Regions from separate parts of the Blastococcus deserti genome, predicted to be linked through region 2. Evidence: predicted binding sites of a transcription regulator. Region 2 holds the regulator's gene; the other holds the start of a gene.
What was found. The regulator LexA, encoded in region 2, represses DNA repair genes until DNA is damaged. The targets are predictions, from matches to a motif close to TCGAACANNTGTTCGA.
Positions count from the first base shown of each region.

Region 1: a site for LexA is predicted at 5,272-5,287, ahead of ACFSHS_RS10400 (HNH endonuclease signature motif containing protein). Genes of this name have one in related genera too.

Region 1 is NZ_JBHUHP010000009.1:498,916-505,234, reverse strand. It holds gene ACFSHS_RS10425 (FAD-binding oxidoreductase) at 1-83, opposite strand, end outside; gene ACFSHS_RS10420 (helix-turn-helix transcriptional regulator) at 200-1,252, shown strand; gene amrB (AmmeMemoRadiSam system protein B) at 1,277-2,077, opposite strand; gene amrS (AmmeMemoRadiSam system radical SAM enzyme) at 2,080-3,186, opposite strand; gene ACFSHS_RS10405 (antibiotic biosynthesis monooxygenase) at 3,337-3,957, shown strand; gene ACFSHS_RS10400 (HNH endonuclease signature motif containing protein) at 4,040-5,251, opposite strand; gene ACFSHS_RS10395 (response regulator) at 5,398-6,045, opposite strand; gene ACFSHS_RS10390 (sensor histidine kinase) at 6,042-6,319, opposite strand, start outside.
Region 2 is NZ_JBHUHP010000030.1:42,848-49,166, forward strand. It holds gene ACFSHS_RS20090 (hypothetical protein) at 1-72, opposite strand, end outside; gene hflX (GTPase HflX) at 232-1,698, shown strand; gene ACFSHS_RS20100 (phosphatase PAP2 family protein) at 1,762-2,481, shown strand; gene ACFSHS_RS20105 (hypothetical protein) at 2,486-3,559, shown strand; gene lexA (transcriptional repressor LexA) at 3,623-4,381, opposite strand; gene ACFSHS_RS20115 (LysM peptidoglycan-binding domain-containing protein) at 4,585-5,175, shown strand; gene ACFSHS_RS20120 (hypothetical protein) at 5,373-6,275, shown strand.

The DNA of each region.
Region 1 (6,319 bases), on a different contig from region 2:
CAGACGCGGCGCGCGTCGTCGTAGCCGGGGGACGCCGGGGTCAGCAGCGTTCCGGCGAAGGGTGGCGGGGCCAGCAGAGTCATGGCGGTCTCCTCGGTCGTCGGTGTGGGTCGCACCGACGATCGAGGCGCACGGCGTGGCCGCACCATCCCTTGTCCTAGGGGTTCCGCGCGCGCGTGCCCGGTCCGACACTTGCGGCATGGACCGGCGACGGGCGCGGCAGGCGGCAGCAGAGGTGGAGCGGCTCTGCCGGACGGCGACCGACGCGACCGACCTGCACCGGTCGGTGGCCGGTGTGATCGCGAGCGCCGTGCCGTTCGACCGCTGGTGCGCCATGAGCTTCGATCCGGCGACCGCGCTCCCGACCGGCGGCTTCCACGCCGAGGGCCTGCCCATGCCACTGGTCCCGCGGCTGCTGGAGCTGGAGTACGGCGAGGAGGCCGACGTGGCCCGGCTCGCCGACGTGGCACGGGGCGAGCACCCGGTGGTGAGACTGTCGGAGGCGACCGGCCGTGAACCGATGCGCAGCACTCGCTTCCGCGACGTGCTTCACCCGGCCGGCCTGCCGCACGAGCTGCGAGCCGTCCACCGCGACGGCCGCACGCCATGGGGCGCCGTCATCCTGCTGCGCGGCACCGACGTTCCCGACTTCACGTCCGGCGAGGCCGCCTGGGTCGGCACGCTGAGCGCCCGGGTCGCCGAGGCGCTGCGCCGGCTGCAGCTGATGGCGCAGGCAGCCGAACCGGGCGGCGACGCACCGGGGGTCGTGCTGCTCGAGGTGACCGATCCCGCGGTCACCGTGCTCACCGCGTCGCCGTCGGCACTGCAACGGCTGGCCGACGTCGAGGACGGCACGGTCGACGGCCTGCCCTTCGCCGTCGCGTCGCTGGCACGGACCGCGCACGGCCGCCGCGGGACCGCCCGCTGCCGGCTGCGGACCCGCTCCGGCCGGTGGCTCACCCTGCACGCCGAGCGGCTCGCCGGATCCACGGTGAGCCTGGTGGTGGAGCCCTCCCGGCCCGCCGACATCGCCGCCCTGCTGACCGACGCCTACCGGCTCACCGAGCGGGAGGCCCAAGTGGTCGGGCTGGTCGTCCGCGGGCACAGCAACGCCGAGATCGCCCGAGCGCTGTGGTTGTCGCCCTACACGGTGGCCGATCACGTGAAGAACGTCTTCGAGAAGACGGGCGTGCGCAGCCGCGGCGAGCTGACCAGCCGCCTGTTCTTCGACCACTACCTGCCGCGGCTCTGATCGCGGCCGCGTCATGCAGAAGCGTCATGCAGGAGGGTCGTGCAGGAGGAAGGCCCCGTACCCGACGACCCGGCCGGGGTCGGCTCCGGCGTCGGCCGACGTGGCCAGCCGCAGGACCTCGACGTCGAGGCCGCGGTCGGCGGCATGCTGCAGCAGACCGCGCAGGGGCCAGTGGCCACAGGCGTCGGCCGGTCCGACCGCCAGGCCGTCGCGGGCGACGATCGCGGCGGCGGTGTGGGCATCCTGCTCGCGAGCCAACGGCTGGGGCAGGTAGTGGCTGAGGTCGGTGGAGACGACGGCGACGGTGCCGGTCTCCGCGAGCAGGCTCGACAGGAGGGCAGCGACCGTCGCGGGGGGCGTGTGGCCGACCAGCAGCGGCAGGGCCCGGACTCCGGGGTCGAGGGCCCGCTGGAGGAACGGCAGCTGGGTCTCGATCGAGTGCTCGCCGGCGTGCGGGTGGTCGTGGACGGCGACGCCGGGCGTACCGATGACCGCCGTCCGGGCGTCCACGTCGATCTCGACCGGACCCAGCGGGGTGTCGAAAGCGTCCACGCTCGGCACCGCCATCCCGCGCAGCGGCGTGACGTGCGCCGGGCCCAGCACCACGACGCGCGTGATGCGGAAGCGGCTCGGGGCCAGGTGGGCGTAGGCCGTGGCGGCCACCGCGCCGGAGTACCGGTAGCCCGCATGGGGCGCGATGACGGCGACGGGGTGCTCCGGCCGCTCGGGCCGGACGTCCGCGAGGAGGCCGTCGACCAGGTCGGCGAGGGCGGAGCGGTCGGCGGGGTAGAACCGGCCGGCCACGGCGGCCGGACGGACGCGCACGGTCAGCCCCCGGCGCGCGCGAGCGACACCGGCAGTCGCCGTGCTCCCCACCGGCCGACCGGTCCGTCGTAGCGACCGGGGAGGGCGGTGCCGCAGGACCTGCAGCGCCCGTCGTCGGTGAGCCGGTAGCGGCCGATGACGTACCAGTCCCGCTCCACGACGACCTCGCCGCAGCCAGGGCAGGCGGTGCGCCCGCCCTCGGCGTCGTGGACGTTCCCCGTGTAGACGAAGCGCAGCCCGTGCCGGAGGGCGATCCGGCGGGCGCGGGTCAGCGTCTCCGGCGGCGTGGGCGGCACGTCGCGCATCTTGTAGTCGGGGTGGAACGCCGTGAAGTGCAGCGGGATGTCGGGCCCGAGGTTGGCGGCGATCCAGGCGCACTCGGCGTGGATCTCGTCGTCCGAGTCGTTCAGCCCGGGGATGAGCAACGTCGTGATCTCGAACCAGACGTCGGTCTCGTGCCGCAGGAATTGCAGGGTGTCCAGCACCGGCTGCAGGTGCCCGGCGGCCACGCGGCGGTAGAAGTCCTCGGTGAACGCCTTGAGGTCGACGTTCGCGGCGTCCACGTGCGCGAACAGTTCCCGCCGGGCGGCCTCCCCCGCGTAGCCGGCCGTGACGGCGACCGCCCTGATGCCCCGGGCCCGGCAGGCGTCGGCGACGTCGACCGCGTACTCGAGGAAGATCACCGGGTCGTTGTACGTCATCGCCACGCTGCGGCAGCCGAGCCGCTCCGCGGCCTCGGCGATGCTCTCGGGACTCGCCGCGTCGGAGAGCCGGTCGATCTCGCGGGACTTCGAGATGTCCCAGTTCTGGCAGAACTTGCAGGCCAGGTTGCACCCCGCCGTGCCGAACGACAGCACGGAGCTGCCCGGCAGGAAGTGGTTGAGCGGCTTCTTCTCGACCGGGTCCACGCAGAACCCGCTGGACCGGCCGTAGGTGGTGAGCACCACCTGGTCGGCCACCCGCCCGCGCACGAAGCACAGCCCGCGCTGGCCCTCGTGCAGCCGGCACTCCCGCGGGCAGACGTCGCACTGCACCCGGCCGTCGTCCAGCCGGTGCCAGTAGCGACCCGGAACCGTGTACCGGTCCTCGAGGTTGATCTCCGACGTCACCGCGTCGCCTCCCCTGCCTCACGGTAGTGCGCGGAGGTTCGTTCCGGCAGGGTCGGACCGCGACGGTTGCCCGGGCTCGCGGAGGGCGAGGACAGTGGGCCCCGCGGCGATGCCGCAGGGGTGTCGCCGTTCCCGGGAAGGAGTGGTGGCATGTACGCCCGAACCACCACCATGCGGATCGACAACCAGTACGTCGACGACGTCGTCGCGATCGTGCGCGACGAGCTCATGCCGATGGTCACGCGGATGGACGGCTGCGTCGGACTCTCCCTGCTGGTCGACCGTCACCACGGCCGTTCCGTCACGACCAGTGCGTGGGAGACCGAGGAGGCGATGCGCGCCAGCGCCGAGCGCGTGCGCGAGTCGCGTGACCGCGCCGCCCAGAGGTTCGGCGTCACCCCCGAGGTGCGGGAGTGGGAGATCGCCGTCCTGCACCGGGCACATCGGGCCGGCGACGGCGCCTGCGCGCGGGTGACCTGGACCCGGACCGCGCCCGGCAACCTCGACGCCGTGGTGCAGGCCTACCGGGAGAGCCTCATGCCCTGGTGGGAGCGGACCGCCGGGTTCTGCAGCAACAGCCTCCTGATCGACCGCCGGGAGGGAGCGTGCGCGTCGGCCGTCGTGTTCGACAGCCGGGATGCGATGGCGCACACCCGCGACCAGTTCACGACGCTGCGGGAGGAGTTCGCGCAGCGGATGGCGATGGAGATCCTGGAGGTCGCGGAGTTCGACCTCGCCCTCGCCCATCTGCGGGTACCTGAGACCGTCTGACCGGCAGCCCTGAGCGCCCGGGCGGGTTCGGGGCGCGGGTGACCCGATCGCCGAACGCCACCTCGCGTGCTGGCGACACGAGTCAGTGCGCTGCCAGGAGTGGTTCGGCGAGGAGGATCTCGGTGCCGTCGGGGCGGTAGGTGCGCCATCGGCCGTCGGGTGATCGCTCGACCCGGAAGCCGTGGTGCACCTTGGTGTGGTGCCGCTCGCACAGCAGCGCCGAGTTCTCCAGCGAGGTGTCGCCGCCGTCGATCCAGTGCACGAGATGGTGGACGTCGCACCAGTGCGTCGGGGCACCGCATGCGGCGAACACGCACTTCCGGTCCCGCTGCTCGGTGGCCCACCGCAGATGCGGCGGGACGACGCGGTGGGTGCGACCCACGTCCAGCGGGGTGCCTTCGGGGCCGAGGATGACCCGGCCGATCGTGCCGTCGCAGGCCAGCCAGCGCGCCCGGGCCGCTGAGATGGTGGTACCGAACCCGGTCTCGGCGGTGGCCGGGCCTGTCGAGGGGTGGACCAGGTCCTCGACCGGGACCGTGACGATCACGTGCGGCTTCACAGTGCGCAGCGTCGGCAACCCGCCGGTGGCCAGCAGGTTGTCCGCGGCCTGCACCAGGGCGTCACCCAGCCGCTGGGCGCGGCTGCGCAGATCGCCCTTCGGCCGGTCGGCCTGCACGATCGACTCCAGCGCCGCAACCACCTTCTCCCCACCGACCGCGTCGAGCTCGAACCGGCCGGTGACCCGGCCGTCCAGCAGCCGCGACAACGTCAGCGACCGGCCCTCGGTGGGATCGGGCTCGGGCCCGTCGGGATCCAGCCGAGCCAGGTAGTAGGCCACCACCCGTCGAAGCTGCGCGAACGGCTGCGTGGCGGCAACCTCGGCCAGCGTGGCCTCGACGGCGGCCAGGTCGACGCCCTGCCCGACTGCCTCGGCCTGCACCTCGGTCACCGCCACCGGCGCCATCACCGCGACCTGATCGGCGCTCACCGCGCCGGAGGCGAAGGCCGCCGCCACCGCCGGCAACTGCTCGACCGCCCGGCCGTTGCCGATCAGCCGCCGCACCTCACCGGCCGACAGCCGCACGTGCCCGCGCAGCCACGAGGACATCGACCTCAGCCCGTCGTGCTCGGCCGCCTGCACCACGTCGGCCCGCCGAACGGTGCGGGTCAGTTCGGCGTCCAGCCGATTGCGCGCCCGCACCAGCAGGGTCGTCCGGTCCAGCAGTTGCGGGGCGAGGAAACCGTCCAGGTCCTCGGCCGCGAGGGTGTCGAGCACCGCCTCGAGCTCTTCCACGACACCCCCAGCCAGTCAGTTCGAACGCATGTTCGATGATACCGCCTGCGCGAGGGTGGCACCACGCGAATACGCAGGTCAGGTCGCTGTCCACAGACTCCGTCGAGGCGTTGCCAAGAGTTCGACGATCGACGGCTCCGGGCAGCTCACGGGGCGTGCGACGCAGTCCCCGGCCCCGGCAGCAGGCCGCGCTCGACGGCCACCATGACCGCCCGCGTCCGGTCGTCCACCCCGAGCTTGGCGAACAGCCGCAGCAGATGCGTCTTCACCGTCGCCTCACCGATGAACAGCTCGCGCCCGATCTCCGCGTTCGTCAGGCCCCGCGCCACGCCGGCCAGGACCTCCAGCTCGCGGGGCGTCGGCGCCTCCACCGCCGGCGCCCGCATGCGCGACACGAGCCGCGCGGCGACCGGTGGCGCCAGCACCGTCTCTCCCCGTGCGGCCGCTCGCACCGCCTCCGCCAGCTGGGGCAGAGGGGCGTCCTTCAGCAGGTATCCGGTGGCCCCGGCCTCCACGGCGCGGACGATGTCGGTGTCGGTGTCGTAGGTCGTCAGCACGAGGACGCGGACGGCAGGATGCGCGGCACCCATCCGCTCCGTCGCGGTGACGCCGTCCATCCCCGGCATCCGCAGGTCCATCAGGACGACGTCCGGCTGCAGCGACGCGACCGCGGCCAGCGCCTCCGACCCGTCCGACGCCTCCCCCACGACCGTCAGGTCGTCCTGCGCGTCCAGCCACCCGACCAGCCCGCCGCGCACCACCGGGTGGTCGTCCACCACCAGGACGCGGATCACGACGCCGGCACCCGCACCGTCACCCGCGTCCCCTCACCCGGCGCGGAGGCCACGTCGACCTCGCCGCCCACGGAGGAGACCCGGTCGCGCAGCCCGTCCAGTCCCGAGCCGTGCGCCCGCGCCGGGTCGAACCCCACCCCGTCGTCCTCCACGTGCACGGAGACCTGCCGCGCGCCCTCGTCCCCCACCACCGACACCCGGATCACGACCGCGTGCGCGGCCGCGTGCCGGCGCACGTTGGTCAGGGCCTCCTGGGCGCCACGCAGCAGGACGA
Region 2 (6,319 bases):
CCCCACGGGGTCGCGGCCAGGGTCCTCGATGTCGCTGTCCGCGCCCAGGCTGCTCGATCCGGTCTCGCTCATCAGGACCTCCTCCTCGAGAGACGGTGTCCCCGGGGCCCTACCCGGCGGCCCGCGGGATGCACGCGGGCTCCCCGTGCGTTGTACCGGGCGATGCGATCAGAGATGCAGTTGCGAACAACTCAGGTGCCTCACGAGGAGGCACGTGCCACGCTGGAGACGATGACGACAGCACCCGACCGTTCCCCGTTCGAGCCCGCGCTCGACGCCTCACCCCGTCTCGCCCCCGCCGGCCAGTGGGACGAGCCCGACGAGGACACCACCGGCTCCTACGCCCTCGAGGCCAGGGGTGCCCTGAGGCGGGTGGCGGGGCTCTCGACCGAGCTCGCCGACGTCACCGAGGTCGAGTACCGGCGACTGCGCCTGGAGCGCGTCGTCCTGGTCGGGGTGTGGACCGAGGGCACCCAGGCCGACGCCGACCGGTCGCTGGCCGAACTGGCGGCTCTGGCCGAGACGGCCGGCTCCCAGGTGCTGGAAGCGGTCAGCCAGCGCCGGGACAAGCCCGACGCCGCCACCTACGTGGGCTCGGGCAAGGCCGGCGAGATCCGCGACATCGTCGCCGCGAGCGGTGCCGACACCGTGATCTGCGACGGCGAGCTGACCCCCGGCCAGCTGAACCAGCTGGAGAAGATCCTCAAGGTCAAGGTCGTCGACCGGACGGCGCTGATCCTCGACATCTTCGCCCAGCACGCGAGCAGCCGGGAGGGCAAGGCGCAGGTCGAGCTGGCCCAGATGCAGTACATGCTCCCGCGGCTGCGCGGGTGGGGTGAGTCGCTGTCCCGGCAGGCCGGTGGCCGGGTCGCCGGTGGTGGCGGGATCGGCACCCGCGGGCCGGGTGAGACGAAGATCGAGACCGACCGGCGGCGGATCCGCTCGCGGGTCAGCAAGCTGCGCCGCGAGATCGCCGGTATGGCCACCGCACGGGCGACGCAGCGGTCCAGCCGGGACCGCAACGCGACCCCGAGCGTGGCGATCGCCGGTTACACCAACGCCGGCAAGTCCAGCCTGCTCAACGCGCTGACCGGCGCCGGGGTGCTGGTGGAGAACGCGCTGTTCGCCACCCTGGACCCGACGGTCCGGCGCGCCCAGTCGCCGGACGGTCGCGAGTACACCCTCACCGACACCGTCGGGTTCGTCCGGCACCTCCCGCACCAGCTGGTCGACGCCTTCCGCTCGACGCTGGAGGAGGTGGCGGCCGCCGACCTGCTGCTGCACGTGGTGGACGGCTCCGACCCCGACCCGCTGGGCCAGATCGAGGCCGTGCGCGTGGTCCTCGGCGAGATCGACGCGGCATCGGTGCCGGAGCTGATCGTCGTCAACAAGGTGGACGCGATGAGCGAGGACGACATCCTGACCCTCCGCCGGGCCCTGCCCGGTGCGGTCTGGATCTCGGCCCGGACCGGCACCGGCATCGAGGCCCTCCGGGAGCTCATCGCCACCCGGCTGCCGCGCCCGGACGTCGACGTCGAGGTCCTGGTGCCGTACGACCGCGGCGACCTCGTCGCGCGGGTGCACCGGGACGGCGAGGTGCTCAGCGAGCGCCACGAGGACGGGGGCACCCGGCTCACCGCCCGGGTGGACGGCGGCCTGGCCGCCACGCTGGAGCAGTTCGCCGTACCGGTGGCCTGACCCCTCCGGGGGCGACCAGAGCGGCCGGGTCACGATCAGGTCACGGGCCGGTACGGTGGCCGGGTGACGAGCGGCGTGCTGCGGGCCACGGGGCTGCCCGGCCCGGCCCGCCCCGTCACGACCGGCCGGCCGCAGCGGTGGCTGCTCGTCCTGGCGCTCGTGGTCGGTGCCGTCGTCACGGCCGACGTCCTGAACCGGGGGCCGCTCGAGCGGCTGGACCTGCGGGCCGCCGAGGTGGTCGGCGGCTGGGGGCTCCGGGACTCCGCGGCCTTCCCCTTCGTCTGGTCGGTGACCCAGGTGGGCGGACGGGTGACCATCCTGGCCGTGCTGGCCGTGCTCGTCGGCTACCTGGTGTGGCGCCGGCGGACCTGGCTGCCACTGGTCCGGGTCCTCACCGCGCTGGCCCTGCTCACGCTGGTCGTCTACGGGATCAAGTACGGCACCGGCCGGACGGCGCCCGCGTACCCCGGGGTCTTCCTGTTCCACGAGGACGGGGCGTCGTTCCCCTCGGGACACGTGGCCAACGCCGTCCTCATGTGGGGTGTCGCCCGGTGGCAGGCCGTCGAGTACGGGCTCCCGCTCGCCGTGCAGCGGACCCTGTGGGTCCTCAGCGTGCTGGGGCCGCTCGTCACGGGGCTGGCGATGGTCTCCCTGAACTTCCACTGGGTCACCGACGCCGTCGTGGGCGGGGCCGTGGGCATTCTGCTGTTGGGCGTGGTTCACGCACTGGATGCAGCTGTTCTGTCACGCTGGGTACGTGCCCGGGGCCGGCAGACCGCGTAGCGGCGTGCGGGGACGGCTGCTGGCGGCCGGGGGAGCGCTCGGTGCCCTGGTCGTCCTCGGCTCCGCGGTGCCTGCGGCAGCTCTGCCCCCTGCCGATGTGCCCCCTGCCGACGTGCCCCCTGCCGACGTGCCCGCTGCCGCCGAGGACGCCGCGGCGGCGCCGACCGTGCAGTGCCAGATCACCGAGCCGGGTCTCGCCGAGCTGTCGGGGCTGGTCGCGGTCGGGGACCGCGTCCTGGCGATGAACGACGGCGGCGACCGGGTCGCCGTCCACCTGCTCGATCCCGCCTGCCAGGTCATCGACGTCCACACGGCGGCGGTGGACCCCTACGACCCGGAGGACATGGCGGTCGCCGCCGACGGGACCGTCTGGCTCGCCGACACCGGCGACAACACGGCCACCCGGACGACGGTGGCCCTGCTCGCCCTGCGGCCCGACCGCACGACGGCCGTGTACCGGTTGACCTATCCGGACGGGCCCCATGACGCCGAGGCGCTGCTGCTCTCCCCCGACGGGACCCCGTACCTGGTCACCAAGGAGGTGCTCGGCGCCAGCGGCGTGTACAGCCCGGCGGCAGGGCTCGTGGACGGCGGAACCGTCGCGCTGGCGAAGGTGGCCACGGTGAACCTGACCTTCACCGGTACGCCGGGTGGGCCCGTGGGCCAGGCCGGACAGCTCCTGGTCACCGGAGGGGCGGTCGCGGCGGACGGGCGGCATCTGGCGCTGCGCACCTACACCGACGCCTACGTCTGGCCCTTGACCGGCAACGACGTGGTCGGTGCACTGGCCGCGACGCCGGTGCGCATCGCACTCCCGGAGTCGCCACAGGGCGAGGCGATCAGCTTCACCGCGGACAACCTGGCCCTCCTGGTCGCCAGCGAGGGTCTGCCCAGCGACCTGACCCGGGTGCCGCTGGCCACCGAGGTCGCGGCGCCGCCCACTCCGCCGGTCGGCCCCGTCCCGAGGTTCACGGATCTCACCAGCTCGGGCCTGTCCCCGATCACGTCGGCCCTGATCGCTGCGGCCGTCGCCACGGTCGTCGTGTGGGTCGCGGGCAGGCTGCGCCGCAGGCCCTGAGGCGTGGCCCCGTCCGGAGGCTCGCCGCGAGCGTGCGAGCGGTGAGAGGGACGGGGTCCTCTCTCAGACGCGGCGGAGGACGCTGACGACCCGGCCCAGCACGGTGGCGTCGTCGCCCGGGATGGGCTCGTAGGCCGGGTTGTGCGGTAGCAGCCACACGTGACCGTCACGACGCTTGTAGGTCTTCACCGTCGCCTCGCCGTCGATCATGGCGGCAACGATCTCGCCGTTCTCCGCGGTCGGCTGTTGGCGGACCACCACCCAGTCGCCGTCGCAGATCGCGGCCTCGACCATCGAGTCACCGGTGACCTTGAGCATGAAGAGGGTGCCCTCGCCGACGAGCTCGCGGGGGAGCGGGAAGACGTCCTCGACCGCCTGCTCGGCCAGCACCGGACCACCGGCGGCGATCCGGCCGACGAGGGGCACGTAGGTGGGGGCCGGGGTCTGGGCGTCGTCACCCAGCCCCACCTCGACCATCGGGGCCACGGTGTGCGGGGAGTCGCCCGGGAGCCGGACGTCGAGCGCGCGGGGCCGGTTCGGGTCGCGCCGCAGCCAGCCCTTCTTCTGCAGAACCGACAGCTGGTGGGCGACCGACGACGCCGACGACAGGCCGACCGCCTCGCCGATCTCCCGGACCGAGGGCGGGTATCCGCGCCGGTCGATCGAGTCGCGGATGACCTCGAGCACCCGGCGCTGGCGCTGGGTCAGCCCGTCACCGTCGGCGCCCCGGTCGGGGAACGACCGGACGGCGGCCGTTCGGGTGCCCGCGGGGGCGTCCCCGGACGCCTTGCGACCTCCTGAGCTCCCGCTCTTGTCCGCCACGTCGCCTCCTCGTCCGCCGCTCGCGCAGCGCGTGTGTCCGTGGGACGGACGGTAGCGCGTCGCGGCCCGTCGATCAAACACGTGTTCGAAGTTGCGACGTGTCCGGTCGCTTTCGTCGGACCTGTCCGGTAGACATCGAACAGCCGTTCGATTCGAACAGGCGTTCGACGATCCGCGCAGGTGGCGAGCAGGGGAGACCGGTCATGGGGTGCGTGCGGCAGGCCGTGCTGGAGTTCGACGAGGAGATCCAGGTTCCGTGGCGGCCCCGGCTGGTGTCGGTGCCCGATGCGGGCGACGCCGGCCCGGCGCGCCGGCCGCCGGTGTCCCGCTCGCGACGGAGCCCCTCCCGGGTGGGCGTGTGCCGGCCGACCGTGCCTCCGGTCGTCCCGGCCGGCCGGGCGCGAGAGGTGGTGGCGCCTCCGGGTGGTCACGCCATCGCGGCGGGGTCGCCGTCGGCAGGTCGGCCGCCGGCGCGGCGGCATCCTGGTCCCGGCCCCGCGCCGGCGGGAGCGGTGCGACTGACCCGCCGGGCCCGCCGGCTGGCCGTGGTCCTGGCCGTCGCGGCGGGGGTGGCCCTCGGTTCCTGGCTGGGGCCGCTGCTCAACGGTGGCGCGGAGGGTCTGCGCCTGGCCGGGGAGAGCAGCGTGGTCGTGCGCCCGGGTGACACCCTCTGGTCCATCGCCTCCTCCGTGGCCGGGGGCGCAGACGTGCGCGCGGTCGTGGACGAGATCCAGCAGCTCAACGGCCTGGACGGCACCCAGCTGCTGCCGGGTCAGGCCCTGGTGCTCCCGTGAGCCGAAGCGGCGCCGGCACTCCCGGCCCGGCCGTGCGGCCGCACCCGCCCGGTGTCCGGCGTGAGGAGCCGACACCCGGAGTGCCGACCGCGCGGCTCCCCTCGGCAATAGCTCCACAACGGCGGGGTGCGACTTCGTCAACCCTCAGCCCGGGCGTCTTCACGCTCTGTGGTCGCATCAGCGCTTACGGTCGTCATGTGTCAGGCGCCATGGAGAACCGAGCAGCGGTGTTCACCAGTCAACCCCAGGCCGTCGAGGTCTACCAGGCAGGAACCTGGTGGGCGGGCGAGCTGCTCGGCTGGCGGCACGACGCCAGCGGTTCCTGCCAGGTCTGGGTGCGCGTCGTCCTGGACGGTGTCGAGGAGACCGCCTGGACCGACCTCGAGTCCCTCCGCCTGCCCGAGCGGCACCTGGCCGTCGCGGCCGGGTCGCCCGCGGGGTCCGCGTACGCGCCGGCCACCCAGGAGATGTCCGTGGCCCGCCACCCCGCCGGGCGGCGCTCGCGCGCGGCAGACGGCGAGCCGACCGCGGCCGCCGGGATGCCCGCGGTCCGCGACCTCTCCGTGGTGCCCGACCTTCCCGTCACGGGTGGCCGGCGCACGGCCGACGAGACCGCGCAGTTCGCGTCGGTCGGCCGTCGGCGTGCTCCGGAGACCACCGATGTCCCGTCGGGTGGGCGCCGGACGGCCGACGAGACGGCGAAGTTCGCCTCGGTGGGCCGGCGACGTGCTCCGGAGGGCGTGACCGCTCCGTCGGCCGCCCCGTCCACCTCCCCGCGGATCACGTCCCCCGGGCGTCACCGGGCACCCGCCGACCCGGGTCGGCACCGCACGGCGGACACCGGCCTCTTCCCGGTCGTGTCCGACGCGGCGGGATCCGATCGCACTCCCCCCTCCGCGTCCCGCCCGGTGACCGGCGCAGCTCCCGCGGTGCCGCGCGTGGCCGCCGTCCGGCCGCACGAGCCCCTCCCGCGCTCTGGTGGGACCTGGACGGCGCCCGAGGATTTGGAGCCCGAACTGCTGACCCGGCCCATGCGGTTGAGCGACCACGTCCCGCACGCCCGGCGGCCACGGGTCGACGGCTCCCTACGCGGCCGCTGACCCGTGACGAGCCCGGCGTGCCGTCGGGCGTGACGGCCGTCGCC